One region of the Desulfitobacterium sp. PCE1 genome, then DNA from elsewhere that is predicted to be linked to it. Evidence: riboswitches for the same ligand, from Rfam matches in the RefSeq annotation. Region 1 holds a riboswitch; each other region holds the start of a gene.
What was found. Region 1 has a riboswitch for cobalamin ahead of DESPCE1_RS0116330 (AIR synthase related protein). Riboswitches for the same ligand answer to the same signal wherever they lie in the genome.
Positions count from the first base shown of each region.

Region 2: it holds a riboswitch for cobalamin, as region 1 does, so the genes downstream of both, DESPCE1_RS0105640 (bifunctional cobalt-precorrin-7 (C(5))-methyltransferase/cobalt-precorrin-6B (C(15))-methyltransferase) here and DESPCE1_RS0116330 (AIR synthase related protein) in region 1, are expected to answer to the same signal.
Region 3: it holds a riboswitch for cobalamin, as region 1 does, so the genes downstream of both, DESPCE1_RS0101680 (anaerobic ribonucleoside triphosphate reductase) here and DESPCE1_RS0116330 (AIR synthase related protein) in region 1, are expected to answer to the same signal.

Region 1 is NZ_KB913023.1:3,254,832-3,264,910, forward strand. Features, by position in the region: gene DESPCE1_RS0116305 (B12-binding domain-containing protein) at 1-325, opposite strand, end outside; gene DESPCE1_RS0116310 (hypothetical protein) at 528-1,037, opposite strand; gene DESPCE1_RS0116315 (energy-coupling factor transporter transmembrane protein EcfT) at 1,288-2,100, opposite strand; gene DESPCE1_RS0116320 (ABC transporter ATP-binding protein) at 2,094-3,872, opposite strand; gene DESPCE1_RS0116325 (ECF transporter S component) at 3,885-4,397, opposite strand; gene DESPCE1_RS0116330 (AIR synthase related protein) at 4,461-5,234, opposite strand; cobalamin riboswitch at 5,344-5,526, opposite strand; gene metK (methionine adenosyltransferase) at 5,835-7,025, opposite strand; gene coaBC (bifunctional phosphopantothenoylcysteine decarboxylase/phosphopantothenate--cysteine ligase CoaBC) at 7,031-8,233, opposite strand; gene rpoZ (DNA-directed RNA polymerase subunit omega) at 8,233-8,439, opposite strand; gene gmk (guanylate kinase) at 8,442-9,044, opposite strand; gene remA (extracellular matrix/biofilm regulator RemA) at 9,056-9,331, opposite strand; gene DESPCE1_RS0116370 (YicC/YloC family endoribonuclease) at 9,347-10,079, opposite strand, start outside.
Region 2 is NZ_KB913023.1:1,131,241-1,141,319, reverse strand. Features, by position in the region: gene cobI (precorrin-2 C(20)-methyltransferase) at 452-1,195, opposite strand; gene DESPCE1_RS0105640 (bifunctional cobalt-precorrin-7 (C(5))-methyltransferase/cobalt-precorrin-6B (C(15))-methyltransferase) at 1,295-2,521, opposite strand; cobalamin riboswitch at 2,687-2,867, opposite strand; gene cbiD (cobalt-precorrin-5B (C(1))-methyltransferase CbiD) at 2,909-4,048, opposite strand; gene DESPCE1_RS0105625 (glycosyltransferase family 8 protein) at 4,095-4,937, opposite strand; partial or broken gene ftsH (ATP-dependent zinc metalloprotease FtsH) at 5,046-6,871, opposite strand; gene DESPCE1_RS0105615 (MarR family winged helix-turn-helix transcriptional regulator) at 6,922-7,374, opposite strand; gene cls (cardiolipin synthase) at 7,533-9,062, shown strand; gene DESPCE1_RS0105605 (4Fe-4S binding protein) at 9,166-10,079, opposite strand, start outside.
Region 3 is NZ_KB913023.1:337,414-347,492, forward strand. Features, by position in the region: gene nrdG (anaerobic ribonucleoside-triphosphate reductase activating protein) at 1-357, opposite strand, end outside; gene DESPCE1_RS0101680 (anaerobic ribonucleoside triphosphate reductase) at 357-2,726, opposite strand; cobalamin riboswitch at 2,857-3,042, opposite strand; gene DESPCE1_RS0101685 (ATP-binding protein) at 3,310-4,935, shown strand; gene DESPCE1_RS0101690 (response regulator) at 4,928-6,031, shown strand; gene DESPCE1_RS0101695 (hypothetical protein) at 6,167-7,120, shown strand; gene DESPCE1_RS22890 (hypothetical protein) at 7,157-7,306, opposite strand; gene carB (carbamoyl-phosphate synthase large subunit) at 7,349-10,079, opposite strand, start outside.

The DNA of each region.
Region 1 (10,079 bases):
TGTTTTTGCCAATATCGTGCATATCTCCCTGAACTGTACCCACGACGATGCTGCCAACCTTCTGGGTATTGTCTCCGCCAATCACAGGTTTCAAAATGTCAAATGCCTGGCTTAAAAGCTCACCGGCGAAAATAAGGTCACCAACGTAGTATTCCTTCTTTTCATAAAAATCTCCTACGATGCTCATCCCTTTTTGACAGGCCGCAACGACTTGGTTTGCATCAGCCATACTGGGCTTGGATTCAACAAACTCCTCTAATAAGCTTACCACTTGTCCTTCATCCAGATCCCCAATGGCTTGTGTCAATGCATTTAAATCCAGCATCCTTTTCACTCCCTTAATATTTTTAATCATCCGCAAGCTACATATACCTGTATATACAGCTTGGGGCAAAATAAAAAGATGTTTTCTGCCTTTATATTAACACGTCAAAAATATTTGTCAATATGAAATATTCAATCAATTTTTACTATTTTTGCACTTGTTTTTACTTAGGATTTGACTACGATTCAGGGAAAATCGTGCCTTACACAGTTACATCAAGCACGGCACCACCGCACTGTACCAGGACATCCTTTAACCCTTGGTAGCTTGCATTCCCGTCTAAACTGCCGATTTGCAGCTCGTCCCGGCACCCACTATCCTCAGAAAGCTGTTTATACTCATGAGGATTGTGCTTGGGAAAACGCATCAAAATTGACCTGGCATAAAGGGCCGAATCATGTTTCATTAAATACTGATGATCTGCCTGCGGGACTTTGTCTCCCCCTGCTAGCCGTCTTGAAATCTCCAAGCAGGTCAGCAAAATTTTCAGCTTTTCTTTTTCTCCTTTCATCTGCTCCCCAGAAATTTTCATTTGCTGATTCATTGCCTCCAGATAGGCTTCTTGCTGATTTTTCTGTTCTGCCATGGCTTCTTCGGCTGATTGTTGTTGTTTTACAGCTGAGAGAATACGCTCTCTTTTTGTTTCTTCAGAGTGCCGAGTCAAATTCTGGTCAACAACATTACGACAAAGATTTCCGTGCGCAATACGCATTTGCTTTCTCCTCCTCATATTTCCTAAATTACATTCCATGGATTTACGATTGTGGTCGGAGTGCAATATCTTTAAACGTCGTTTTAAAGAGCCTTAAAGCTGCTTTAAGGGAGGTCCAACCAGTTATCTGCAAATAGTTGCTACTAAAAGTCGCTCGTTTATAATAGTTAATTTAACTATATCACAAATCAAGTTTTCTGTCTTATATAAGATAGCCGAGTTGCCCATTATTTAGATACTTCGTTCTTATTCATAGTACCCCTGAGTTTAAGCCGATCCGCATATACAGTCCGCCACCTAAGAATAACAGAAGAGCCCATAGAACCCAGTAATCCTTTGCTGTCAAAGGGCATTCACGTATTGGGGTCATAAAGGATCTATATCCATAACCACGGTTTAGCATACCTTTTGCCAGATCCTCGGCAATCAAAATGGAATTTACAAATAAGGGGACCATAATCAAAAGATAAGTTTTTATCCGTCCCATACTGCTTTTATCATTGATCCTTGCGCCCCGGGCCCTTTGAGCTTCGATAATAAACAATCTTTTTTTATCCAGAGTGGGAATAAACCGCAAGGCCGTCGTGATCATAAAGGTTATTTCCGCCGGAACTCTAAGCTGATTCAAAAACTGCATAAATTCATCCAGCGGCGTCGTTAAGGTCAGAATTGAAGACCCCAGCACCATAATAAGCAGGCGGCAGATGTAATTAACTCCCGTTAAAAACCCTCCCACGGACAATGCAACCTGCCCCTCATTGGCTATGGAGAAAAGAATGACTTGACTTATTTCTCTTTGAAATCTTTCCGGAGGATATGTTATTCCTGTAAAAAGAAGCAGAAAGAGACAGATGGGCATTAAAGGCCGAATCATCTGCCAAACTTTCTTATAGGAGATTTTGCTTTGAAGCGCAAATACGAGGATACCAAGCAAAAAGCACAAGTTGTAGAGAGGATTTTGAAAGAGAAAGCACCAGATAATAACCACTAGAAAACCAAATACTTTGGTACGAATATGGAGACGGTGAAGCAGAGAGTCCCCTGGCAAATAGTCTATCAACAAGGTTTCCTCTCCCCCTCCTCAATACTATGAAACACTATCCGTCTGAATTCTTCAGCCGATTTCGCCTGATAGCCTAAATCTTTCAGTCTTTGATTTAAGACACATAATTGGGGAGGAAGAACTGCCGCCTGCCGGAGGATAGACTCATCTGCAAAGGCCTCCCAAGGAGGGGCATCAATTATAACCTGACCCTCCTGCAAAAGGACAACCCGTTCTGCATAGTCTGCAACACTGTCCATATCATGACTGATCATAAGAATGGTTGTCCCCTTTCTGTGGAGTTGCTGAAGTAATTTCATGATTTTCTCCACCCCCACCCAATCAAGACCTGTCGTCGGTTCATCAATCACGAGAATTTCCGGGGTAAGGGCTAAAACGGAAGCCACAGCGATGAACTGCCGTTCCCCTTTACCTAGGGTATAAGGATGAACCTGACGGTACTTTTCCAGGCCGGTTAATTCCAAAGCCTGAGCGATCCGCTTTTCCATCTCCGTCCCGGTAAAACCGGCGTTCTTCAGCCCAAACTCTATCTCTTTCTCCACTGAGACGGAAAAGATCTGGTGATCCGGGTTCTGAAACACATAGCCAATGGTTTGGGCTAACTGAGCCGTGTCATAGTCTTTCGTATTCAGGCCCTTGACGAGAACTTCTCCCTCTGTGGGTTTAAGCAAGCCATTGATATGTTTTGCTAAAGTGGTTTTTCCGGCTCCGTTGGAACCAACCAGTGCTACAAATTCTCCCTTTTGAATAGTGAGATCAATTCCCCGCACACCCAGTTGTCCTGATGTAAATTGGTGAACAAGCTGTTTAACCTGAATCAACGGTGAACTCCGGGGACCCTCCTCCACCCTTCCCTCTTGATGAACTTCTTTTCTCTCTATGGGCTTAACCAAGGAGGCTATTCTGCCCTGGGCATTTTTCTTCCTTACCAAATTGCGGATCAAGGATTCCGCCCCGGCCACATCTAAAGGAACATCTTCGAATTCAATCCATCCTCTCTCCAAAAAGTTCCAGCCTAATAAGCTGACGGGAAGAGGTTTTATCCCGAATTCCCGCAAAAGGGGTATATTGCGAAAAAGCTCTTCCGGTGCCCCTTGCCATGCAATTTTCCCGCGATTAAGTACAATGACTTCATCGGCTCTTTGCAGGATTTCTTCACTGGAATGTTCAATGACAAGAATCGTCCGCTCACCCTCACGACAGAGATCATCCAAGGTCCGATAGATCTCGAACCGTCCTTCCGGATCCAGCTCGGAGGCCGGTTCATCCATTACCAGTATTTCCGGCTCCAGGGCCAGCACCCCGGCGATCACCAGCCTTTGTTTTTCTCCACCCGATAACTCCGCCGTAGAGCGCTCATCATAGCCGTTCAGCCGAACTTGGGCCAGGGCTTGGGCAACCCTTTGCTGAATCTCCTGCATAGAGATACCGAAATTGCGGGGGCCAAAGGCCACGTCTTCCCCGACGGTTCGCCCGACGATCTGACTTTCTGCATCCTGCAGTACAAGCCCTACCTGCTTGGCCAATTCCTGCACCCGAATCTTATCAGTCTCTTTACCCCCAACGATTACCTCTCCCCGCATCTCACCTTGCAGAAATTGGGGAATCAATCCATTCAGACACAAGCTTAAGGTTGTTTTCCCCGCTCCCGTGGGACCCATCAAAGCAATGAATTTTCCTTTTTTCACTGCCAGGCTGACTTGTTTTAAACTCTCGACTTCTGACCGTGGATAGCGATAAGAGACATCCCTTAATTCAATTACTGGCTTCACCCTAACACCCCTTTAGATCAGTCGGCTTCCTTTAAGTGCCTTATAGGCTAAAGCAGATACCGCAACATTCAATACCGATCCCAATAAAAGAAAAGGCATTAACCCTAAAACAGCACCCATACCGCCTATGGGGAAGACCGAAAAGGCAGCCACCACACCATTGAGGAGGGAGGTTATGATAACAGCGGGAATCAAACCGATTTTCTTATTGACAAGGCGATAAATCAACGCAAAGACAGCCATTTCTATGGCGATGACCAAATGCATAGGAATTCCCAGCGGAAAACCGACCACCGCTGAGGTCAGCAGATGGCCTATGGCAATAACGATACTGCCTTCGAGACCGCCAAAGGCTAAAGCGCTGAAAAAACCCGGAGCAGAATCTAAGGCCACTGTCCCCAGTGGGCTGGGAATTTTAATCAAGGCTCCTACCGCACTCAAGGCGATAAAGACCGCCATGATCGCAATTCGTCTGATATTTTGAGCTGATTTTTGGACCGTTGTTTTCTTTGCCGGCTCAATCATTGTTATTCTCTCCTTCATTTCTTTCATTAATTTGAATCTTTCCGCTAACATTTCTCTTGGATTTTAGTCTTCATTTCCTGTTTGGAGACCTCCACCTCCATCCTCTTCCAATCTGCCAATTTTATGGTTGGGTATCTTGCCAAAATCCCCTAATTCAATATCCTCTGATGCCGTATAAATGAGACAGGTTGAAGGTCCTGCTGATTTATGGATATCAAGTTCACATCGGGAATTTTTAATAAACCGGGCACCAATAGACCTGGCAAGGGCTTCGGCTTCACCCCTTATCCCCTGGGAGCCTACTGGAATAATGTCGTACACTCCAGGGACACTAAGCAATTTAACGACATGTACCCCCTGCAGAATGTCCGGATCTTCCGGGTTAGCCGCCTCAGTTCCCACTTTAGGAAGTCCCAGGCAAAACAGGCTATTGCCCGGCTTGGATCTACCAATGCGAAGTTTATCTTGATCGCAAAGCCCGATGGCCGTGATTCCTAAGCCCGTTTGTTTTGTAGGCATATTCTTTTCTGTGCTGATAGCCGTAGGCAGGGACATCAGGTTCAAAGCCCTTAGCTCTTCTCTCACCCCCTTCATTATTTCTTCCCCTGCGGGTATGGGGTCATTGGCAATGGCAATGCTCATCATCTGGGGAACCGCTCCAACTGCGAGTACTTCCATTAAGGCTACCCGGGCCGTCAACCTGCCGGTAATCCTCCAGGGAACTTTGACCACATCCAGCTCTTTCTCACCAATAGCACCGCATGAGTCGCAAGCTGCGACAAGGTATTGCGTATCATTCAAAGAAACCACCTCAACATCTCTTCCCTGATACCCCAATCCATTCAACTCTCCTCTCCAAATAGTTTTTCTGCAAAAATAAAAAGTCCATAGCCACCTCGCTTTTCCTTTCAGACAAAGCAAAATGACCATGAACTTTACCAAACTTCATGTGTTCCCGGCTCCAGGCAGGTCTCCTGACTTCGAGTCATTGTCTCATTGCTGCCTTCCCAGTTACCCAGTGGCATCCAACGCTGAGACTCCTCTTTACAGTGGCGGGTCCGTCCGGGAATTGCACCCGGTTCCCTATTCTCCCTTCTTGGCGAAGGGCACCTGAAATCCTTAAATTGTTAAAACCTACTGAATTCAGTTTAGCCGAAAATGTTATAATGTCAAGTCAAAATCTTTTCTATTCCAAAAAGCTGGATGCATTAAGTTTACAGCATGATAATCTATTAAGAAGGAGGGATTTTGGTGAAAGCGAAAATTTCAATTCTGGCTTTACTATTTATATTGATTTTCATAGGAATCTTTTTATTCAGAAGATTAAGATTCCAAAAATAAAGAGTTTATTCTATCTTCTAAACTAATCAAGGCCGAAGGATTGTTCCAATTGAAACAATCCTCCGGCCTTATCCATCTGCTTCTGAACTTTATACTCTATAAGCCGGCTTGCTCCCGCAGCGCATCTACCTTATCGGTCTTTTCCCAAGGCAGGTCCAGATCGGTACGGCCAAAATGGCCATAGGCAGCCGTTTGATGATAGATAGGACGGCGCAGATCCAAGGTCTTAATGATCCCAGCGGGACGGAGGTCAAAATTAGCTTTGACCAATTCCCCGATTTTTTCTTCATCAATCTTAGCTGTCCCGAAGGTTTCCACCTGAACAGATACGGGATGAGCTACCCCGATGGCATAAGCCAACTGGATTTCGCAGCGATCAGCCAGACCGGCCGCCACCACGTTTTTCGCTACATACCGGGCTGCGTAAGCCGCAGAGCGGTCAACTTTTGTGGGGTCCTTGCCTGAGAAAGCTCCGCCCCCATGGCGAGCCATACCGCCATAAGTATCAACGATGATCTTGCGACCGGTCAAGCCGGCATCCCCTTGGGGACCACCGATGACAAAACGGCCTGTGGGGTTAATAAAATAGCGTGTGTTTTCGTCCAGCAACTCTGCCGGAACCACGGGAAATACCACATGCTCCAGCAGATCCCGGCGAATCCGCTCCTGGGTGGCTTCCGGGTGATGCTGGGTGGAGATCACGATGGTATCGATACGGACGGGACGATTGTCCTCATACTCTACCGTCACCTGAGTCTTGCCGTCAGGACGCAGATAATCCAGGATATCCGACTTGCGTACTTCGCTCAAGCGGCGGGCCAGGCGGTGAGCCAGGTCAATAGGAAGAGGCATATAGCTTTCCGTTTCATTGGTAGCGTAGCCAAACATCATCCCTTGGTCTCCGGCACCAATGGCTTCGATTTCTTCTTCACTCATTTCTCCGTTTTTCGCTTCCAGAGCCTTGTCCACTCCTAAAGCGATGTCGGCGGACTGCTCCCCGATAGAAGTGAGAACGGCACAGGTATCCGCATCAAAGCCATATTTGGCCCGGGTATAACCGATTTCACGGATGGCTTGTCTTACCGTACTAGGGATATCCACATAGCAATTGGTCGTGATTTCGCCACTGACCAAAACCAGGCCGGTGGTAACCGAAGTCTCACAAGCGACCCGGGCATTGGGGTCTTTAGCAAAGATGGCATCCAAGATGGCATCGGAAATCTGGTCGCAGATCTTATCAGGATGTCCTTCCGTGACCGATTCGGAGGTAAATAATTTTCTTACCAATGAAGTCACTCCTTTTCACTAAGGCGCTCAGCAATCTCCTGAACCAGCCGCCGAGCTACGTCTAATTTATTCATTTGGGGCAGATCGATTTTTTTTCCATTCGGGAAAAGCAAGCTCACGATATTCGTAGGGCTGCCAAATCCAGCTCCAGGTTTGGTTACGTCATTTGCTACCAGCATGTCCACATTTTTGCGCTGCATTTTGGCTTGAGCGTGCTCGTAAAGCTTTTCCGTCTCAGCGGCAAAGCCCACAAGAAATTGGCGTTCTTTCTTCTTGCCGCATTCCGCCAAAATGTCGGGAGTGGGTACAAGCTCCAGAGTAAGACTTGACCCGTCTTTTTTAATTTTTTGTTCGGCATTGGCTAGGGGTCGATAATCGGCAACGGCCGCCGCTTTGACGACAATATCCATATGAGCAAATTCGTCCATGACGGCTGCATGCATTTCTTCAGCTGTCATCACGGCGATTCGCCTCACTCCCGGTGGGGTCGGCAATTCGTTAGGAGCGGATACGAGGATGGTTTCCGCACCGGCCTCCCTTAAGGCTTCAGCCACAGCAAAACCCATCCTGCCTGAAGAACGATTGCCCAGATAGCGAACCGGGTCAAGGGGTTCCTGGGTTCCACCGGCTGTGACCAGGGCTTTTTTGCCCGCCAATAATCCTGATGTGGCAAAAAAGCTCTGCAAAGCCTCCACAAGATCTTGGGGCTCACTCATACGGCCATCTCCATCCGTACCGCAGGCCTGAAAGCCTGTTGCCGGTCCAAGAATCCGCACGGAACGTTCCTGCAACCGCTTCAGGTTTTCTTGGGTAGTGGGATGATGATACATATTATGATTCATAGCTGGAGCCACAAAGATAGGGGCCTTAGTTGCCAGCAGGACAGTAGAGAGAAAATCATCGGCGAGTCCCACAGTCATTTTAGCCAATAGATTAGCCGTGGCCGGGGCAACCAATACGGCATCGACGGCTTCCGCCAAAGCGATATGCTCAACGTTCCACACCTTGGGCTCTTCGAACATCTCCACATAGACCGGATGACCGGAAAGGGTCCTCAGGGTTAAGGGGGCAATAAATTCAGTCGCCCCCTTAGTCATCGCCACATACACTGTTGCGCCCTGCTTACGGAGACGGCTCACCACATCCGCTGCTTTATAAGATGCAATACCACCCGTAATCCCCACAAGGATTTTCTTGCCCCGCAACATTATTTTATTCCCTCACGGGTCAATTCGAAATGATATTTGCCTTTGGCAATCTCATCAAAAGCAAGACTTACCGGCTTAGCTCCACGGTAATTCACTTCAAACTCCGGATCTTCCATTAGGGTACGGGCTCTTTTTGCTGCTGCCAGCACCAAGGTATATTTACTATCCACTTTGCTCAACAAAATATCGAGAGAAGGCTGTTTCATGGTTACACCCCCTGAAATACATAAGGTTTTCTTTTGACACGACATTTCTCAGCAAGAAGAATGCTCTTCAGTTTATCTACTGCCAGAGGAATTTCATCATTCACGACCACATAATCATACTCGCTCACATATTCCAGTTCCCGAGCAGCAGTCTGCAGCCGTTTTTGGATAACTTCCTCGGATTCGGTACCGCGTTTATGGATACGCTGAGAAAGTTCATCCATGGACGGCGGCACGACGAAAATAAACACCCCTTGTGGAAAGCGTTTCTTAACTTGTAAGGCCCCTTGAATTTCAATCTCCAGAATGACATCATTCCCAGCTTGAATGGCTTGTTCCACGGCGAATTGCGGGGTTCCATAATAATTACCGCAAAACTCAGCCCATTCCAAAAGTTGATCCTGTTCGATCATGGTTTGAAATTCTTCCCGGCTTCGAAAATAATAATGCAATCCATCCACTTCACCAGGACGAGGCTGGCGTGTCGTAGCCGACACGGAATACTTCACCTGAGGTATCTGTCTTAACAGCTCCTGGCAAAGGGTTCCTTTTCCTGCCCCGGAAGGACCGGATAGAACAATCAATAATCCATGATTCTGTTCCACGATGCTCCCCCTTAATCAGCTGGGTCTTCGGCAGTGTTGCTGGCTTCTTTCGCGGAGAGGCGATGGGCTACGGTTTCCGGTTGAACTGCTGATAGAATCACGTGATGGCTGTCACAGATAATCACGGCCCGGGTTCTGCGGCCATAAGTGGCATCGATCAGCATTCCCGCATCCCGTGCTTCCTGAATAATCCGTTTGATAGGAGCCGACTCTGGGCTGACAATGGAGATAATGCGATTGGCGGATACGATATTGCCAAACCCAATGTTAATCAATTTAATGTCCAAAACTTAACCCTCCAATTATTCTAGATTTTGAACTTGTTCCCTGATCTTCTCTAATTCACTTTTCATCTGAACAACATGCTGAGTAATGTTTAAATTATTAGCCTTCGAGCCAATGGTATTGATTTCCCGATTCATTTCTTGAACCAGAAAATCCAGTTTACGCCCGACGGGTTCAGAACTTTTCAGAGCTTCCCGGCATTGGTCAATATGGCTCTGCAGACGAACCAACTCTTCGGTAATGGATACTCTATCTGCAAAAAAAGCCACTTCATTAGCCAGGCGAGCTTCATCAAGGATGACTTTATCCCCTAGAAGGACCTCAATCCTTTCCTGTAAGCGGGTTTGATAATCTATGACAATGGTGTCGGAATATCCTGCTATGTCATCTTTAGCCAGCATGATGGTATGTAAACGACTCAAAAGATCTTCCGCCAGCCCTTCCCCTTCTACCTTCCTCATGGCTACGAATCCATCCAAGGCTTCTGTAACAGCACGGCCTAAAGGTTCCCAAATGAGTTCAAGGTCAATATCCGTATCCTCTACGGAAAAAACCTCGGGCAAGGCGGCTAAACGATAAATATCCGTCTCATAGGTTGTACTTAGAGCTAAAGCGAGTTCCTTCAGTGTCTTATCATACGACAGGGCTAAATCTTTGTCAACCTTCACCAATCTCTTTTTTTCTTCTGTTTCCTTCACATTAACAAAGACATCAATTCGTCCGCGGTTAATTTTGCTTTGGAGGATTTTC
Region 2 (10,079 bases), 2.1 Mb from region 1:
ATGTTAGGAAAGCCTCGTTGACCCGACCGCCCCTCCGCTTAAAGAAAGCTTGGCTTATGGTCAGTGAAGCGAAGCAGAAGCCTTAGCTGCCTTATACACAGTGAAATCCGTTCGCTTTTGTGCGTAAAGCTACTCTTGTGGGTCTTTCTTGCACTTCTTTCGGGTCTTTTTCTGTGTCCTAAAAAGATACTTAAACGAATACTTGAAAAATCGCCCAAGGATTTTGATTTACAAAAGAGAGCGAATTTAAGCGAGCGGGAACAAAACTTCGCGAAAAGACTGCAGCGGAGTCGGGTTGGAAACAGGACGTTTCCAACCAGCCATTGAGCAGGAGCGATTTGGCTGGGCACCCGACGGAGCGAAGGGCTTGAGCGTTAGTTTTGTCCGCGCAGCTTATTGAGCGAACGGTGTAAAGCAAAATCCTGGAGATTTAGCTTTCAAAGGGTCTTTCTCAAGATTGAGGTTTCTTACAAAGCACAAGACTTAAATAGTCCACTTTTTCCAACACTTCCTCCGGGCCAAGCAGGCGAACGTCTTCTCCTGCCTGACCTACCCGGGTAGCTAAAACTGCCTGTGACCCGGTTCTTTGGATATGATTAAGTACATCCGGCAAATTTCGCGATACTTTCATTAAGACAAGATTAGGATATTGCTCATACTCCTCTAAGCCCTCGATCCCCGGCAAAACCACTAAAGGCTCATCTCCCGTAGCCAAAGGCCAATTCACTCGAGCTGCGACTGCCGCCATAGCCGTGATACCTGGAATGGTCTCTATCTGATCCGGTTCAAGCTGATCTCTTAAGATAGCAAGTAGATAACTGTAAGTGCTGTATAAGGAAGGATCACCTAAGGTAAGGAAAGCAACGGAATGCCCCTGACAAAGCTCCTCCTTAATCTTCTCTGCCGCAGTATGCCAAGCAGCTTGAAGTATGCTCTCATCAGCGGTCATCGGCATTTCTAACTCTAAAATGCTAACTCCGGAGGGGCAGTGTGATTTGGCAATTTCCCACGCGACACTTTCCCGCTCCATCTTGGACTTGGGTATGGCGACCACCTGAATAGCTTGTAGAATTTCCACTGCCCGCAAGGTAATAAGCTTCGGGTCCCCCGGCCCTACCCCTATTCCGTAAAGCTTAGCCTTTTCACTGATCTGATTGTTTACTATGTTTGTGTCTTCGTTCCTATCCTTCTTCACTTCGTTCCTCCTTAGCTCTTCGGCCCGCAACCATCCCGCGGTTCTGGAGCTCATTTTCTTTTGAACGGGTTCTTAACTCCTTTGTTTGAAGCAGAGGCCTTAAATAATCCCCTTTCTTCCTGAAAGTATAAATACGGGGTTTTGGGCCTGGGCAAGATGAATATCCTTAATACCCTTCCAGCGTACAGCTTGGATCGAAACCACATCAACATCCTCATATTGCAAGCTTTTTAAGGCTTCCATACCATGAGCTAATGTCTCTAAAGTTACGGCAGTCAATACAACCCTTCCCCCAGGCGCCAAGGGAGCTTGAAGTAAAATCTCCCGAATCTGCCCATGACTACCGCCAATAATACAGACATCCATAGGGGGGATTTCCTGTAACGTTTGAGGCGCAGATCCACGAACCAGTCGCAAATTTCTTACCCGAAACTTCTCTTGATTCTTCAGAATAAGCTCCTGTGCCTCCGGATTTTCTTCTATGGCATAAACGCAGCCACGATGAGCTAAAAGCGCTGCTTCAATGCTTATGCTACCCGTCCCTGCTCCCACATCCAAGACCCGGGTCGAAGGGGTAATCTCTGCCTTAGCCAGAACTTGAATCCGAATCTCATTCTTAGTCATGGGAACATTGCCACGAACAAACTCCTCATCCTTGATACCAAAGCTCTTAGGCAATGAAAGCAAGGATTGAGCCGACTTATCCTCTGGATTTTCAGGGTAGAGGATCATCACCGCATTAGAGAAATCTTCTTCCAAATCCATGAGCTGATGAGCATCTGTATTTAACCAACGCTCTTCCGGATAAGTCAAGGCATTGCCAAGAGAGATCTGCGGATTGAAGTCATAGGTATGATAATACTCAGCAATCTTCTGAGGTGAGTTTTCACCGCCAGTGAGAACTCCCAAGGGGCGGCTGAGATGTAAAGGTAAGCAATTCAGCGGACGGCCGTGGACACTGAGCAACTCTGCATCCTGCCAGGGGATCCCTGCTCGTGCAAAAGCAAGCTGAATGGAGCTAAGGCCAGGCAACACCTGGATTTCTTCTTGCGGGAACTCCCTTTTCAACCAAGGAAGCAGACTATAAAAACCTGGATCGCCAGAAACCAGGACACTTGCCTTTTTTCCCTGCTGTAATACTCTCTGCAAGGTTTTCAAGGTTTCGGCTAAATTTCCACTGACCCGGTATGACTCTCCCTTGAAATCCGGAAAGAGCTTTAAGGCTCGTTGCCCTCCTACCAAAACATCGCTCTGATGGACCATTTCTTCAACAGCCTGGGAAACCCATGCTCTTGTACCAGGGCCTATCCCCAATATTTGGATCATCCCATCACCTTCCCCTTTGTTTAACCTATATTTCGTTAATTAACCAAGCCTTCGGCTTTGCCCAATTCTGCCGCGATTTATAGTGAAATAAAAAAGAGCCCTGAGCGGCTCTTTGGTTTTTCCCTTCGGTTATTCCGAAATAATCACCACACCCATCGCTCGTGGGCGTAATGCAATGTTCAAGGCAGGTCTCCTGACTTCCAGTCTTCATGCCTCCCCCCCTTCCCAGGATTATCCCAGTGGGCTATAAGGAGGCACTCGTGGTTCACAGTGGCGGGACCGCGCCGGATTTTCACCGACTTCCCTTTTCATCCTCAAAAGAGGAACCTTGAGTATTATCCGATTGTTGTGACAATTTAATTCGAATTACTAAGTTATTCTCTACTTTTACCTAAATTCCTTCTCTATCTGCGGCCAATGCCAAAATTCTTTGCAGATCTCTTTGGCCTGATCGTCCCAGGCAATGATCTCACCGTTAAGCAAAGTAAAGGCGGTTCCCACCTGCACTTCCCCATGCACATGCTCTTGAGCCCGACAACTCGCCCTTTCTGCTAATTTAAACAGAAGATTTCCCCAACCCTTGGTACGAATTTCTTCAGCAGCACCTTCAACCGTTGGATACTCCGCTATGGTCTGCAAAAAGTTCCGGTCAATACCATTCAGTGCGGCATGAGCCACTAAAATTTCCATCCGGGCATCGGCAACATGGGTATGGGTATGGAAAATCCCCCCGGCTACTTTAATCAATTTACCAATATGACCAAAGAGAAGCACTTTCACGATCTTGCGATAGGCAGCCTCCTCCAGCAGAAAGCCCACAAAATTGGCCATCTGAATAATGGCTTCCTCAGGAACTTTCAGTTCCGCCGTAGCTGCTCTGAAACCATAATTGCCAGGAGTTAGAACAATGGCTTTATGTCCATAAGCAACGGCTTGATCCAGCTCAGGCAGAATAGACTTCTTGAACGCTTCCTCTGACATAGGCCGAACTATACCTGTTGTGCCTAAAATCGATATTCCTCCCATAATTCCCAAACGAGGATTCAGGGTCTTCGAAGCAAGCTCTTCTCCATCAGGCACCTCAATCACCACCAGGACTTCTTCCTGGGGAAATACTTCTCGTACCGCTGCCTGAATCATTGACCGGGGAACAGGGTTAATAGCGCTTTCCCCTGGAGGAATCTGAAGTCCTTTTTTGGTAACGACGCCAATACCTTGACCCCCGCGAATGAGGATTTCTCCTTTTTCAGAAAGAACCCGCACTTGAGCTACCACTTCCAAACCATGGGTGACATCAGGATCATCCCCTGCATCTTTGATAATACCTACACGAGCTATATCCTTTTCAATTTCCATTCGATGTATGGATAATTGAAGCCGTTCCCCTTGGGGCAGTGGGATATCTACTTGTGTTCCTTGATTTAATCCTTTCAGTAAGAAGCATGCGGCTTTTGCCGCCCCGGCTGCACAGCTGCCCGTAGTAAAGCCCATTTTCCATGAATGCCTGTCCTTCATCTCTTTCCTCATATCAGCCGCCCCATCTATTATCGTATTCAACTATAATGCTATCATTTCACCTCATCGTCTCAAAATCCTTCATTTTGTCATGAACCTTTTGTGCATAGTCTTTATAGAAAACATCCAATTCCCCCATATAATTTTCCTTCCAGGGTTTGTTGCGGCCACAATAATGGATAATCACGGTATTATTGCGGACCCAATCCAGGTCAATCTTCGCATCCCAATACTTGGGATTCAGGTTATAGAGAACATAATACCGTTCACTAAGATTATAGATTTTCGCATCCACAGTCAGCGTTCTATCACTATAAACTCCATTAAGGACATCTTGGTCAGGTAGAAATAAGCGATGCTTATATCCCTCAATATATTCATAGACTTCATGAATATCCTGTTCCTGGCGCAGCAGAGACAAGTTCATCATCATAACCCCCGAATTGACATAGGTGCTGTCTTCAGCCATATTAAGCCTGACATGATTAATCCTTTTCAATATTTCCTTGACATGGGAGGCCGCCGCGAAGAAATTCCCTTGGAAATCTATGGTATAGAACTCCTTTAAGGGATTTATCACCACTAGATCCGGATCCAGGTACAAAATCCGCTCGAGGTGATCCGGGAGATATTTGACAGCGAAAATCCGATAATACATTTCTTTGGGGTAGCGGCTGGTAATGGGGGCATCGCTTAAACCCTTATCGGAAATTTTAATGTCTTCAATTTTACATCGAGAGGTGTCAATGGCATGATTGATGCGGGTAAAGTCTTCTTTTGACATGCCGGAATGAGCCACATAAACTGTAAACTGCTCCCCTGGATTGGACTCAATCAGAGAGGTGAGCATGACGATCAAGTGTATAATATAATTCGAGTTTAGGGTGACTAAAATATTCATGGATTTACCCCTTTGCTGGTTTTATCTTTGGATATGTGGATTATGCTTTGTCACCTATTCAGAATAAAACAGGGACCGGGATGTTAAAAACATCACCAGTCCTTCATTTTACCTTGAGAGCACCGCCATAAATTCTTCTCCGGTGATGGTTTCTTTCTCTAACAAAAAACGCGCCAACTCATGGAGTTTGTCAATATTCTCTTTTAAGATTCCGAAGGCCTTTTGATGGGCACTTTTAATGATGGATAGGATTTCCTCATCAATTTTGGCTGCGGTTTCAGGGGAACACATCAAAGAGGTATCGCTACCAAGATAAGGATTATTCACTGTTTCTAAGGCCATCATATCAAAATTCTTGCTCATCCCCAGACGGGTAACCATGGCGCGGGCGATTTTGGTCGCTTGTTCAATATCATTGGAGGCTCCTGAAGTATAGGTTCCGAAGATCAATTCTTCGGCTGCCCGGCCTCCTGTAAAGGTCGTGATTTTATTGAACGCCTCCTCCTTGCTCATCAGAACACGCTCATCCTCTTCCACTTGCATAGTGTAACCCAAGGCACCGGAAGTCCTCGGAATGATGGTAATCTTATGAACGGGTGCAGAATCAGTTTGTTTGGCCGCCACTAAAGCGTGACCAATCTCATGGAAAGCAACAATCTCTTTTTCTCGATGAGAAATCACTGCCCCTTTCCTCTGATAGCCTGCAATAACGACTTCCACAGACTCCTCCAAATCGCTTTGGTTCACCCGGCTTCTCCCACAACGAACAGCCCGCAAAGCCCCTTCATTGATAATATTAGCCAGCTCAGCCCCGGATGCTCCGGCAGTGGCTCGGGCGATAGTTTTAAAGTCGATAGAGGGTTCCATTTTCACCTTTTGTCCATGAACCCTTAAAATGGCTTCTCGGCCTGCCAAATCCGGAAGCTCTACAGGGATTCGGCGATCAAAGCGTCCAGGGCGCAATAAAGCCTTATCCAGTGATTCCGGCCGGTTGGTAGCCGCGAGAATCACAACACCCTTCTTCCCATCAAAGCCATCCATTTCGGACAAAAGTTGATTCAAGGTTTGTTCCCGCTCATCATTACCTCCTCCGAAAGATCCTCCATCACGTTTTTTCCCGATAGTATCAATCTCGTCGATAAAAACGATGCAGGGGGCTTTTTCATTGGCTTGTTTAAATAAATCTCTGACTTTTGCAGCACCCATTCCCACAAACATCTCTACAAATTCGCTCCCGGATATGGAGAAAAAGGGGACTTTAGCCTCTCCGGCAACAGCCCTTGCCAGCAAGGTCTTCCCCGTTCCCGGAGGCCCAACCAAAAGAACCCCTTTAGGCAAATTCGCTCCAATGGCTGCATAACGGCTGGGGTCGTGAAGAAAATCCACTATTTCCGTGAGGGCTTCTTTCGCCTCATCCTGACCCGCTACATCGGCAAAGGTCTTGCCCGTCTGGGCTTGAACATAGATTTTAGCATTACTCTTGCCAAAGGTCATGGCATTCATGCCGCCGCCCATCTTTTCTGCATCAGATTGCCCAGCAAATGCCAAAGTCCAAATAATAAGATCATGGGAAGTATCCAAGTCAAGAGAAAGTTCATTAAGGGCGAGTTTTCCCGGGGGATAACCTGAGAATATTTATCCACTCCGGCAGCCTTAAGGCGATTAACCAATTCGGGATCATCCATGGCACCTGTAACAAAGACAGTTTCTTTACCTGTGGAGTCTTTGGTCACAAAAGCAATCTGATTATCCTGAACTTCGACTTCAGAAATCGCTCCACTCTCAAGATAGGACAGGAAAGAGCCATAATCCACTTGAGTAATTTGTCTTTTAAGCAATTCTGGAAAAACAAAAGCATTAAGGAACAGAAGAATTAACAAAGCAATCAGGGAATAATAGATAAGCGGTTTCTTCGGGGTTTGTTTTCCGTTCATTTTTTTCACTCCATTATTTTTATATCTAACCGCTCACAGGAATTCTGATTCTACTTCGGATCAAATCGATACATCTCTTGCATAAAGGCTTTCACATTGTCCATGCACTCAATAAATCGTTGGTATTCCTTTTCGCCCTTATGTTCCAAAAAAGCACCGTAACGCCGTTCAAGAGCCTCCTCTATCCTATAAACCGTGTCTTCCCCGTGCTGTGTAAGGGTAAGTTTTACAAATCGTTCGTCCTCAGGAGTACGAATCCGTCTTAGAAATCCTGCAGTCTCCAATTTCTTGCACATTGAGGAGGCATTCCCACTGGTAAGGCCAATGATTCCTCCCAGACTCCCTATAGTGTGAGGTCCTCCGTCCTTAACTTCCACTAAGATTCGCGTCTGCATTAAGGTCAAGCCGTGTTCCTCAACAATGGGGCGGAATGCATTGGCCATACCTTCGGTTATCGTCCTTAAGAAATCCCAGATTTCATTCTCAAATACCATGCTTTTCATGCTTTGGCCCCCACCACGCTCTCCGATATTGTATTTACACCATATATATTATAGTGTATACTTTATCTAGTCAATACATTATAGTTCCTTGTTTTTTATCAAGTGGACAAAAAGTCCGGAATTTACATATACTAAGATAACGAATGGGAGGGAGAATCATGAAAAATTTGCCTATGCTTTACCGTGTGATATCTATCGCCTTGCTTCTCCTCCTTCAAATCTTTGCACTGGTTATGATCATTTGGAGGTTCAGCAGTTATTTTATTTATTTCTATACTATTTGTACATCTCTCAGCATTGTCGCCCTGCTTTATATATTGAACAGCAAATCTGACCCCGCTTATAAGATTGCTTGGGTTATCCCCATACTTATCTTCCCTATCTTCGGGGGTCTATTCTATCTTTTGTTTGGCCGCAATAAGTTAAGCAAGCGTAAAAAGCGTGAAATGAAGGCTGTCAACGAAAAAATGAACCAGTCTTTAATACAGAATCAAGTCATCGTTCAGGAGCTTGAAGTAGAAAATCATCGTGCAGCTAACCTTTCTCGATATATCGAGAAATATTCCTATTGCCCCGTTTATAAGAATACCATTACAGAATATCTGCCTCTTGGCGAGATAATGCATGAGCGTCTGCTAAAGGAATTGAGAAAGGCTGAGAAGTTTATTTTCTTAGAGTATTTCATTATTGATGAAGGGGTCATGTGGGATTCTATTCTCGATATTTTAGTAGAAAAAGTCCAACAAGGTGTGGATGTTCGAGTCCTTTATGATGATGTGGGCAGTCTCTTTAAGTTGCCCTATGGTTATGAAAAGAAACTGGAGGAGAAAGGAATTAAGTGCAGTGTCTTTAACCGCCTGATTCCTGTTCTCTCTATACACATGAACAATCGAGATCATCGCAAGATTGCCGTGATCGATGGAAAAATAGCCTTTACAGGTGGGGTCAATCTGGCTGATGAATATATTAATGCCTATGACCGGTTAGGCCATTGGAAAGATACCGCCATACTCATCCAAGGTGAGGCCGTCTGGAATTTTACAGTGATGTTCTTATCCTTATGGGGTTATGAGACTGAGACGAATGAAGATTATACCCGATACAAATTACCTGCGGACGAGGCAGAGGCCCACCCAACCGACGGATTTGTCCAGCCCTTTGGAGACAGTCCCTTAGATGAAGAACCTATGAGTGAAAACGTTTACCACACTCTCATCGCTCAAGCAGAACGCACTATCTATATTAACACCCCTTACCTAATCCTGAATAACGTAATGCTTTCGGCCCTCTGCTCTGCTGCCAAACGAAGTGTTGATGTTCGTATCGTGACTCCTTATCGTGGGGATCGCTGGTTTGTTCATTCCATGACCCGTTCGAACTATAGGCTCCTTGTCGAAAGCGGCGTAAAGATCTACGAATATTCACCCGGCTTTATCCATGCCAAATCCATCCTTGTGGACGATGTCCACGCTGTGGTTGGAACCATCAATATGGACTACAGAAGCCTTTACCTGCACTTCGAATGCGGTGTTTATCTCTATAAGACTCAAAGTATCTTGGAAGTAAAGGAAGATTATTTAGAAACTTTGGCAAAATGCCAGCAAATTACCGTAGAGGATTGTCGTGCTGTCAAATGGTACCGTAGATTAGGACGTACGATTCTTCGTATTTTCGCTCCGTTGATGTAAAAAACAGGAGCTTTTCAGCATTTTCGTAAATCTGCTGAAAAGCTCCTGTTAGGTTTATAAGCACTTAGCCTATTTATTTTTAGGAGGAGATGGCGATAAGAACCTACATCATCCGTTTAATCTGAATAGCCGGGTATTCCATCACACAAACATACTCACAGATTCCACATCCTGTACAGATCTCCGGATCAACCACCGGATATTGAAATCCTTCCATCTTAATCGCTTCGTCAATCAACGGGCAACTGTTGTAACAGGAGCGGCATACATCATCCTGATAAGCATAACATCGGTTTTTATCAATTTCGGCAATACCGATTTTTACTTCTCGCATGCCCAAAGGTACAAGGGCACCACTGGGACACACATCAGGACATTCCATGCACAGTGAGCAGGGTACTCGACGGGGAATAAAATAAGGGGTTCCAAGATTTAATCCTTGATCGAGATGCGCACTTAATAAGGTCTTATCCGGGCAAACTTCAATACATTTGCCACAGCGCAAACACTTAGCCAAAAACTCTTCATCCCTAACTGCACCCGGCGGGCGAAAAACCCTGGGAGCAGCGGCAGCAAGAGCCTGAGAAGGTTTATAGGCCAATCCTGCCAGAGCAATCATTCCTGCCCCTTGGAGAACACTCCTCCGGGATATTTTTTCCCCTCCCTCTTCCGAAAGTAGATCTGCAACAGGTTGCAGAGAAAATTGCAGAGCTCCGCTTGAACAACTATCAATGCAACGTCCGCATCGGGTACATAGACTCGAAACACAAAATTCGCTTGTGCTTGTGATAGTACTTTTCAAACTTTCAGCAGTATAATTACATGCCTTTACACATTTAAAGCATTGTACACACTTATCCGTATCGCAACGAACCTTGATGGGGCTCCAGCGAGAGCCTAGCGCATAAAACACCCCGATTGGACAAAGCGTCCTGCACCAACCACGCCTGTATCCTGCCAGCTCCAATAGGATGATCATCAGGATAAGAAAAGCTTCCAGCCCTAACCCGAACAAAA
Region 3 (10,079 bases), 2.9 Mb from region 1:
CCAGGCAGGCTCTTTTTTACTTTGAGCGGTAAGTTCTTCATAGGTATACCCAGAGTAAGTCATGACGTGGAAGCCTCTTTGCTTAGCGGACTGTGCCAATAAGGCAAAACCTTCAGCTTGGGCAAAGGGTTCCCCGCCGCTTAGAGTGATGCCGTCAAGGAGGGGATTCATCGCCAAACCTTTGAGAATCTCTGAGATAGGGATGCTTTTTCCTCCTTCATAGGAATGGGTCTCAGGATTATGGCAGCCGGGGCAGTGGTGAGGGCATCCTTGGGCAAAGACCGTCAAACGTATGCCCGGGCCATCGACAATGGATTCTTCAATGATTCCTGCGATCCGGATCTGGAAGTCCATCATCAGACCTCCCTCTGATCCGCAGAGGAGTGGAGGCAATTCAGGTGTTTAATCCGATCCCGGACTTCGGCCTTTTTGGCGTCGTTGAAACGATCCAGGGTGCCGACCAAATAGCCGGTGATGCGGCGGATGCGCTCAAAGGGGGTGGCACCTTCTGCTCTGCCGCAGCGAGGGCATTCGTTGCCGATGATTCCTGTATATCCGCAGATGGGATCCCGATCCACAGGATGATTGACGGCGCCGAAGCCGATGCCGGATTCTTTCATGCAGCGGATGATTTTCTCAAAGGCCTCCACATTTTGAGCCGGGTCGCCGTCCACCTCCACATAAGTGATATGGCCGGCATTGGTCAATTCATGATAAGGTGCTTCGATTTTAATTTTGTGAAAGGCAGGGATGGGGAAGCTGACGGGGATGTGGAAGCTGTTGGTGTAGTATTCTTTATCCGTGATACCGGGGATGCTGCCGAAAAGCTCCTGATCCATCTTAATGAAGCGGCCGGAGAGGCCTTCGGCAGGAGTGGCTAAGAGAGAGAAGTTCAGCCCGTATTCCTGCCCGGCTTCATCCATGCGCTGGCGCAGATGCTGGACAATCTCCAGTCCCAATTGGCGGGCTTCTTCCGATTCCCCGTGATGCTGTCCGGTTAAGGCTATAAGGCACTCGGCCAGTCCGATAAAGCCCATGGAAAGGGTTCCGTGCTTCAGCACTTCGCGGATCTCATCATCCCAGCCCAATTGGTCAGAGTCCAGCCAGATCCCCTGCCCCATGAGGAAGGGGAAGTTCTTGACTTTTTTGCGGGCTTGAATCTCAAAGCGTTCCAAGAGCTGGTTGATGACGAGGTCAACTTTCTCATCCAGCATGGTAAAGAATTCAGTGCGGTTTTTGTCGCTTTTTAAGGCGAGACGGGGGAGGTTGATGGTGGTAAAGCTAAGATTCCCCCGGCCAAAGATGGTTTCCCGGGAAGGATCGTAACTATTGCCGATGACCCGGGTGCGGCAGCCCATGTAGGCAATTTCCGTCTCAGGTTTGCCGGGGACATAGTATTGCAGGTTAAAGGGAGCATCGAGGAAGGAGAAGTTAGGGAAGAGTCTTTTGGCACTCACCCGGCAGGCCAGCTGGAATAAATCGTAGTTGGGCTCCCCGGGATTATAATTGATCCCTTCCTTCACTTTGAAGATATGGATAGGGAAAATGGGGGTCTCCCCGTTGCCCAGACCTTCTTCTGTAGCCAGGAGAAGATTTTTGACCACCATACGGCCTTCCGGGGTGGTGTCCATGCCGTAATTGAGGGAGCTGAAGGGAATCTGGGCCCCGGCACGGCTGTGCATGGTGTTGAGATTATGGACCAAGGCTTCCATAGCTTGATAGGTTTTTTTATCCGTCTCGGCGAGAGCCTTTTTAGCGGCAAAGTCCTGGGCCTTCCGAAGGGTAGGCTTGTCCAGTTTAAGGTTAGGAAGGTTTTGGAGCAGAGCGGATTCCTGCTCAAAATAGTCCGGATCAGGGGAAAGGGTAGGTATGTGCCCTCCTTGGTTTTCCAGAGTGGAGAACACATCCTTAAGATGGGCTTCCAGCTCTTCCGAATCCATCTCCTGAGGGAATAAAAGCTCGCAGGCTTTGAGCAAGTTTTGTCTGTAAAGTTTAATATAGCTTTTGGCCACACCGGGTGCCATGCCGTAATCAAAATTAGGGATGCTTTGGCCGCCGTGCTGGTCGTTCTGGTTGGATTGAATGGCGATGCAAGCCAAAGCGCTGTAGCTTTGGATATCGTTGGGTTCTCTTAAGAAGCCGTGGCCGGTCCCAAAGCCCTCTTTGAAGAGTTTTATAATGTCGATCTGGCAGCAGGTGGTGGTGAGGGTGAGAAAATCCATATCGTGGATGTGAATATCTCCCTCTTTGTGGGCTTTAGAGTGTTCTGGCTTTAAGACAAACATCTCATTGAATTGTTTAGCCCCTTCGGAGCCGTAGCGCAGCATGGTGCCCATGGCGGTATCCCCGTCAATATTGGCGTTTTCCCGCTTCATATCGTTGTCTTTGGCTTCTTTAAAGGTGAGATCCTCATAGACTTTCATAAGCCGGGTATCCATTTCCCGGACCCGGGTCCGTTCTGCCCGATAGAGAATGAACTCTTTGGCTGTGCGGGCGTGGCCTTTTTCGATAAGAATCTTTTCTACAGCGTCCTGAATTTCCTCCACGGAAGGAACTCTTTTATGTAGGTTGATCTCAAGGTAGTTGACCACTTCCTCAGCAAGAAGGAGGGAGGATTGATAGTCCTTGCCTCCTGTGGCGCTGGCCGCCTTAAAGATGGCGCTGGCTATTTTCTCAATGTTAAAGGGAACTTCTCGTCCGTCTCGCTTGCGAATCTTAGTAATCAAATAAAATCTACCTCTTTTCTCAATCTAATCTCCTGACATCTGATAAAGAAACAAAAACTTCCCGACAGAGATGTCGAGAAGCTAAAAACAACATGCCATTAGCAGTCCAACATACTCTATACTCCGTAGAGTTGGTGGTATACCCATAGGCAGGTCTTCTGACTTAGGATCATCTATACTTCTTACCTTCCCGAAAACCTTTTCAGTGGTAATGCCAAGAAGCATATCTCCCTTACAGCGGCGGGACCGTGCCGGATTCTAACCGGCTTCCCTTTTCACCTGTGGTCACACAGTCACCTATGAGATTCCTTGATCAATGGATCAGTTTTATTATACATCAAAATCCTATCGAACACCATATATAGATAAAAATTAGTGAAGAGACACTATATATAGTGGGTCTATAACCAAAATCAGAGCCAAGGTTTAATAAAATCATATCCTAAAACCAAGGAGAGTGTCAACGATCTAAATCACAGATGTACCGAAGCAAAAAGTAAAAGACTTGTCATCCGATGATAAATCGATAAAAATAGAGGTATAACTAAGAAGATAGTTAGAGAGTTTACTTAAGGAGATAAAGATGAGCCAACGTTACAGGACCTTCATATCGATTTTGTTTGGATTGATTAGTTTTGTCGGGGTTTTCTTTGCAAGTCGATTTGATTTTAATGGGTTTTCCATTAACATTACATGGAGTTTGATGCTTCCCTTGTTGGTGGCATTAGCCTGGGGGACTAAGTATGGTGTTATTAGTGTTGTAGCCAGCCCTATTATTTTTTATCCGTTTATTCTAGGGAGTTATAACGGTTGGGCATCGCTGATTCCTTCCCTATCTCTTTTGCTTTGGGTTCTTATTCACGGATATGGGAGTGAAAAACGCCAGAAATCAAATAAGAGAGTCTATAATCTCTACTTTCTACAGTTGATATATGTGCTTATCCGATTTGTGGTTTATATCACTCTATTCCCAATACTTATTCGATTCAATGAAGTGATTACACCGTTTTGGAATCCTCAAGCCTATACGGAAATAGATATGGGGATTATTCTTTTATTCGTAATCAAGGGAATCATTGTCGAATCCATTTTATTAGGCTTTTGCGATGCAGTGCTCCTCCTTCCTTTTGTTCGCAAATTTTTTAACCTCCCCATCTCTAGTGGAGCAAGATATAACACGTATATTTTGTCCGCAATTGTTCTTTTCGGTTTATGTTTTACCTTAGCTGTATTAGGAATTTACAACTATATTTCGGATGAGATCCCCTTTTTTTCATGGAATCTCAATCCCAGTGAAGAAACCCGAGTCACCTTCTTATTTGCAATTATTTTGTTTTTTATTATGGGTGGGATCACCATTCGCTTTGTTCAGCGCGTGGTGGAGACACAAGCGCAGCTGAGAATTCGAGAGCGCCAATTAGAGGAGGCGTTAGGAGATATTCGGGTGCTTAATGACGAGCTGGAACAACGGATTCTCTTACGCACAGGTGAACTGCAAAATGCAGTCAGCGAATTGGAGGGATTTGCCTATACCATATCCCATGATTTGCGGGCGCCTATCCGAGCTATTGAAGGATATAGCAATTTTATTCTTGAGGATTATGGAAAACAACTTAATCCAGAGACCAATGAAATGTTAGGGAGCATTAAAGGAATTTGCCAAGATATGAACACATTGATTCATCGTTTGTTGGAGTATTCCATAACGTCAAAGCAAGAATTGGCACTCCAACCAGTAAACCTAGCAGACCTTATTCTCAATATTTATGAAGAACTTAAGGTAGCTCATCCTGATCGAAACGTGGATTTGGTCATTGAGAATGAATTGCCGATGGTAACAGGGGATAAAGTACTCTTACGGCAAGCCCTTGAAAATATTCTTTCCAACGGGTTTAAATTTACAAAAGGGCGTCAACAGGCAATCCTGAACGTAAACAGTGTCAAACATGCTGAAGAATGGGTATTCTGCTTTAAAGATAATGGTGTTGGTTTCGATATGAAGTACGCCGGTAAGTTATTCCACGTATTCCAAAGAATGCACCGTAAGCAGGATTTTGAAGGAACGGGTATAGGACTTGCTACTGTGAAAAAAATACTTGAGAAACATAGAGGAAGAGTTTGGATTGAGGGACGAGTTAATGAAGGAGCACAACTTTATTTTGCTTTACCCTTAGAAAAAAACAACATAGATGAGGGCGAAAATGTTTGAGGTAATGATTGTCGATGATATGGATATTATGATAAAACAGATTAAGCGGTTAACCTTATGGAGCGATGAAACGGATTTTCGCATCGTGGCACAGGCATCGGATGGTCAAGAAGCCCTTGAAAAGCTTCGGGAGCATCCTGTAGACCTCTTGATTACGGATATTGAAATGCCAGTCATCAATGGAATTGAACTATTAAAAGAAGTACAAGAGCGGGGATTAGCTTCTTGCGTCGTGTTCTTGAGCGTGCACAGTGAATTTAACTTTGCAAAACATGCGATTCAATACGGTGTTTTTGATTATTTGATTAAGCCTGTTGTCCATGATGACCTAAAACAGGTGCTCGAAAAAGCAAAAAAACATCTATTGGACAAGAAAAAGGCCAATGAATATGTAAAGACATTAGAGGAACAGCTGGTTGAAAAGGTAGATATCTATTATCCTGAGGCACAGCTGAGAAGCCTTTTGAAGCAGCTGGATCAAGGAGAAAAGGGAGCCTTAAGGGGAATAGAGATGATGCTTGATGAAGTGTGTGAGGGGGTAGGGCATGATCGGATTAAAGGGGCTCTGGTATTGCAAAAAATTTATGATGAAGTTTTCATGTCCATACAAGAGGCATATCCCTGGCTTGAGAAGTACATCACAGTAGAGCATTATCTGGAAAATCCCTCCCCTCAGAAAGCGGAGTTTCAAGTCCTGAAGGAGCGATTCATGGAGCATGTTGAAAGGCTGATGGACACACTGAATCGATTTGTTTTGCGGTCTGAACGCAGTGCCCTAGTAAGAGAGGTATGTCTTTTTTGTATTGAGCATATTGAAAATCAGATTAGTCTCGGAAAAATTGCAGAAGCATTTTATTTGACGAAGAATTATGTCGGTGATCTGTTCAAACAGGAGACGGGAATAACCGTAGGAGAGCATATTACTTTTATCAAAATAGAACGGGCAAAAAGATTGGTTGAAAAAGATGCCTTAAAAAACTATGAAATAGCCCATCTCCTGGGTTTTAGTGATGCAGAGTATTTCGGGAAGTTATTTAAGAAATATACTGGGATGCCACCTATGGTGTACAGGGCCATGAAAAAGGATGAGCGATAGGAACGTAACATACGAATCCGTGTTTTGTCAGGGGATAACCCTTAGTAATTACATTCACATGCAGGGGAAGCTCTTGTATGATAAAACCATCACAAAGAGCTTCTCAAGCTCGATATAGAAAAAGGAGCGATAAGGATGGTATTAGGTAAAAAAAGTTGGCTTACAGGAGTGCTACTTGCTGCGATGGTAACAACAATGACAGGTTGCGGTCAAGAGAGTAAGGCGCCAGAGGTACCCAAAACTCAGGAAACACAAAACGCAAGTGTTCAACCGGAAAAAAAGAAATTTGATCTCGAATGGAGTATTCAACCGAAGCTAGGGATTACCAAAGGGGATTACTATAAAATCGAAGAACATTTCCGTCAAGGACACCTGGGAACCCTAGAGGTGGTTAAAAATGATGATAAAATAGTTCATGTCGAATTTAACGAAACGACGCGTCCAAATTACTACCATCGTATTTATCAAGATGTTCCCAAACGGATGTCTGAATATAACTTCACAATGGGAGAGCGCAAAGGAGCAGCCTGGATTCAAAGTGTAGTTATGGTGGAAAAGCAAATGATCGAGAAGCAAACCCTTACTGGAGAATTTGATATGGTTTCCGGTGCGTCCAACAGTATCAAGCAATCCATGCTTCCACTGGCAGAGCAGCTGAAAGGTTCTTTGAATGCACCATCGAATCAAAAGTATTACAGCATTGCTGAAAAACTTGAAGGTGGACTCACAGGTCTTCTCAAAATAGTTGTCGAAGATAAAAAGATCATTTCTGTAAAGTATGATGAAATCTTTGCAGACACTCCAGAAGAAATCGACAACACAAACTTGAAAAAGTTTTACAGACAATCCAAATATGACAGTGTAGAATATGAAGAGCCTTCCCGTATTGGATTTAATGTTCAAATGGATGCTTTAAACGAACAAGTCGTCAAAACACAAAACCTCTTGGATCTATCCGAGCTTCCAGCCATTGGTGATACCGGTAATTATGCAGAAAGTGGTTATACCACACGCAACACCGCATGGGATAATTATCTAAGAATGGCTCAGCAACTGCTCAATGAAATGAAAAAAGACGGCAATTTCTAATCAGGTTGAGTTGTTCGTCTTTAATGAGCTTACACATTAAATAAAGTCATGTAAAAACAGTAGATCATCGCGATCTACTGTTTTTTTATAATCAAGCTTAATCAACACCCGATATAAGGATAAAAAAAGTCGAATCTGGCAGCAGCTGGTATCCCCTTCGGAGCCGTAGCGCAGTATGGTGCCCATGGCGGTATCCCCGTCAACCAAGGGGACCGTCAACGGTCTAAATCACACGATCTCACCATGATATTCCTGCAAGGACCTAACCACGGTCTTATTGGCGGCGGCTTCCTGAGACGCGGCGATTCCCTTGGCACTGGCTAGAGCGGCAGGGGTGGTAGTGATATAGGGGATTTTATATTTGATAGCGGTTTTGCGGATATAGGAATCATCCTTCACACTGAGTTTTCCAATCGGTGTATTGATCATCAATTGGATCTCGCCGTTCATGATGCCATCGGGGATGTTGGGACGGCCTTCCTCTATTTTGTGGATGAATTCGGCTTCGATTCCATGATCCTTGAGGAATTTTTGGGTCCCCTGGGTGGCTTTAATCTTAAAGCCCAGTTTGAGGAATTCCTTGGCGGTCTCGACCACCACTGAAGAGCGGTCCTGTTCGGCGATGCTCATGAGTACGGTTCCGCTGAAGGGTAAGGGGGAGTGAGTCGCTTCCTGGGCTTTGAAATAGGCCAGCCCGAAGGTATCGGCCATGCCCAGGACCTCTCCTGTGGAACGCATTTCCGGACCGAGAACGGGATCCACTTCAGGGAATTTGTCAAAGGGGAAGACCGCTTCCTTGACACCGTAATGGGCGATCTGAGCGGGTTTGAAGTTTACTGCCATATCGGTCTTTTGCCCGGTATAGTCGGCCAGGATCAATTCTGTGGCAAGCCGTGCCATAGGGATATTGCAGACCTTGGAGACTAAAGGTACGGTACGGGAAGCCCTGGGATTGGCTTCCAGGACGTAGACCTTATCCCCGGCAATGGCGTATTGGATATTCATGAGTCCTACGACATGGAGTTCCTGAGCAATCCGCTGGGTATAATCGATGATGGTATTTAGGTGGTGGTCGGCAATGGTCAGAGGAGGTATGACGCAGGCACTGTCTCCGGAGTGGATCCCCGCCAGCTCGATATGTTCCATAACGGCGGGGACGAAAGCATGGGCACCGTCTGAGATGGCATCCGCTTCCGCTTCGATGGCGTTTTCCAGGAATTTATCGATAAGGATGGGGCGTTCCGGGGTAATGTCCACGGCGGCCGCCACATACTCTTTCAGTTGCTCTTCATCAAAGACAATTTCCATGCCCCGGCCCCCCAAGACATAGGAAGGACGAACCATGACGGGATAACCGATGTTCTCCGCCACTGCTAAAGCTTCCTCCAGGGTGCTGGCCATACCTGCCTGGGGCATGGGAATATTCAGCTTCTCCATCATTTTGCGGAATTGATCCCGGTCCTCGGCCTGGTCGATGACTTCCGGTACGGTACCGAGAATTCTTACTCCAGCCTCCTGAAGTTGGGCGGCGATATTCAGAGGCGTTTGGCCTCCGAATTGGACGATGGCACCGATGGGGCGTTCCTTTTCATAGATGCTTAAGACATCTTCCACGGTCAGAGGCTCGAAATACAATTTATCTGAAGTGTCATAATCTGTGGACACGGTCTCGGGGTTGCAATTAATCATGATGGTCTCATAGCCCAGGTCTTTTAAAGCGAAAGCGGCATGAACGCAGCAGTAGTCAAATTCGATGCCTTGGCCGATGCGGTTGGGTCCGCCGCCCAGGATGAGGACCTTTTCCTTGTGGCTGGTGGTGACCTTGTCCGGCGCATTATAGGTGGAGTAATAATAGGAGGCGTTTTCCACTCCGCTTACGGGTACGGCATCCCAGGCTTGGGTCAACCCCAGTCCGAGACGCTGTCGGCGGACTTCCGCTTCGGAGACGGCTAAGAGTTTCGCCAGATAGCGGTCGGCAAAACCATCTTTTTTGGCTTGAATCAGGAGTTCGGCGGGGAACTCCTTGCCCTGGTAAGTAAGAAGCCTTTCTTCAAGGTCCACCAGTTCCTTCATCTGCTCAATGAACCAGGTCTTGACATGGGTGATGGCGGTCAGTTCCACCGGGTCAGCCCCCTTGCGCAGGGCTTCGTACATCATAAAATGCCGTTCACTGGTAGGGGTCTTAAGCAGCTCCAAAAGTTCGGGGAGAGTCTTGTCGTTAAAGTCCTTGGCAAAGCCCAGGCCGTAACGGCCTATTTCCAGGGAACGAATGGCTTTTTGGAAGGCTTCCTTGTAATTTTTGCCGATGCTCATGACCTCACCTACGGCCCGCATTTGAGTGCCCAGTTTGTCATCCACACCCTTGAACTTTTCGAAGGCCCAGCGGGCGAATTTGATTACGACGTAGTCACCCCAGGGAGTATATTTATCCAGGGTTCCTTCCCGCCAGTAAGGGATTTCATCCAGGGTCAGACCGGCAGCCAGCAAGGAAGAGATCAGGGCGATGGGGAACCCTGTGGCTTTGGAAGCCAGGGCGGAGGAGCGGGAAGTACGAGGATTAATCTCGATGATAACCACCCGGTCGGTTTTGGGATCGTAGGCGAATTGAACATTGGTCCCACCAATGACTTCGATGGCTTCCACGATGGAGTAGGCGTATTTCTGGAGCCTTCCCTGGAGTTCCTGAGAGATGGTCAGCATGGGAGCGCTGCAGAAGGAATCCCCGGTATGGACCCCAATGGCATCGATGTTTTCAATGAAGCACACGGTGATCATTTGATTTTTGGAATCCCGGACCACTTCCAGCTCCAGCTCTTCCCAGCCCAGGACGGATTCCTCCACCAGAACCTGCCCGATCATGCTGGCAGAGATACCCCGATTTACGATAGTTCTCAATTCTTCCACATTGTAGACCAGGCCGCCTCCAGTGCCGCCCAGGGTGTAGGCGGGACGAATCACC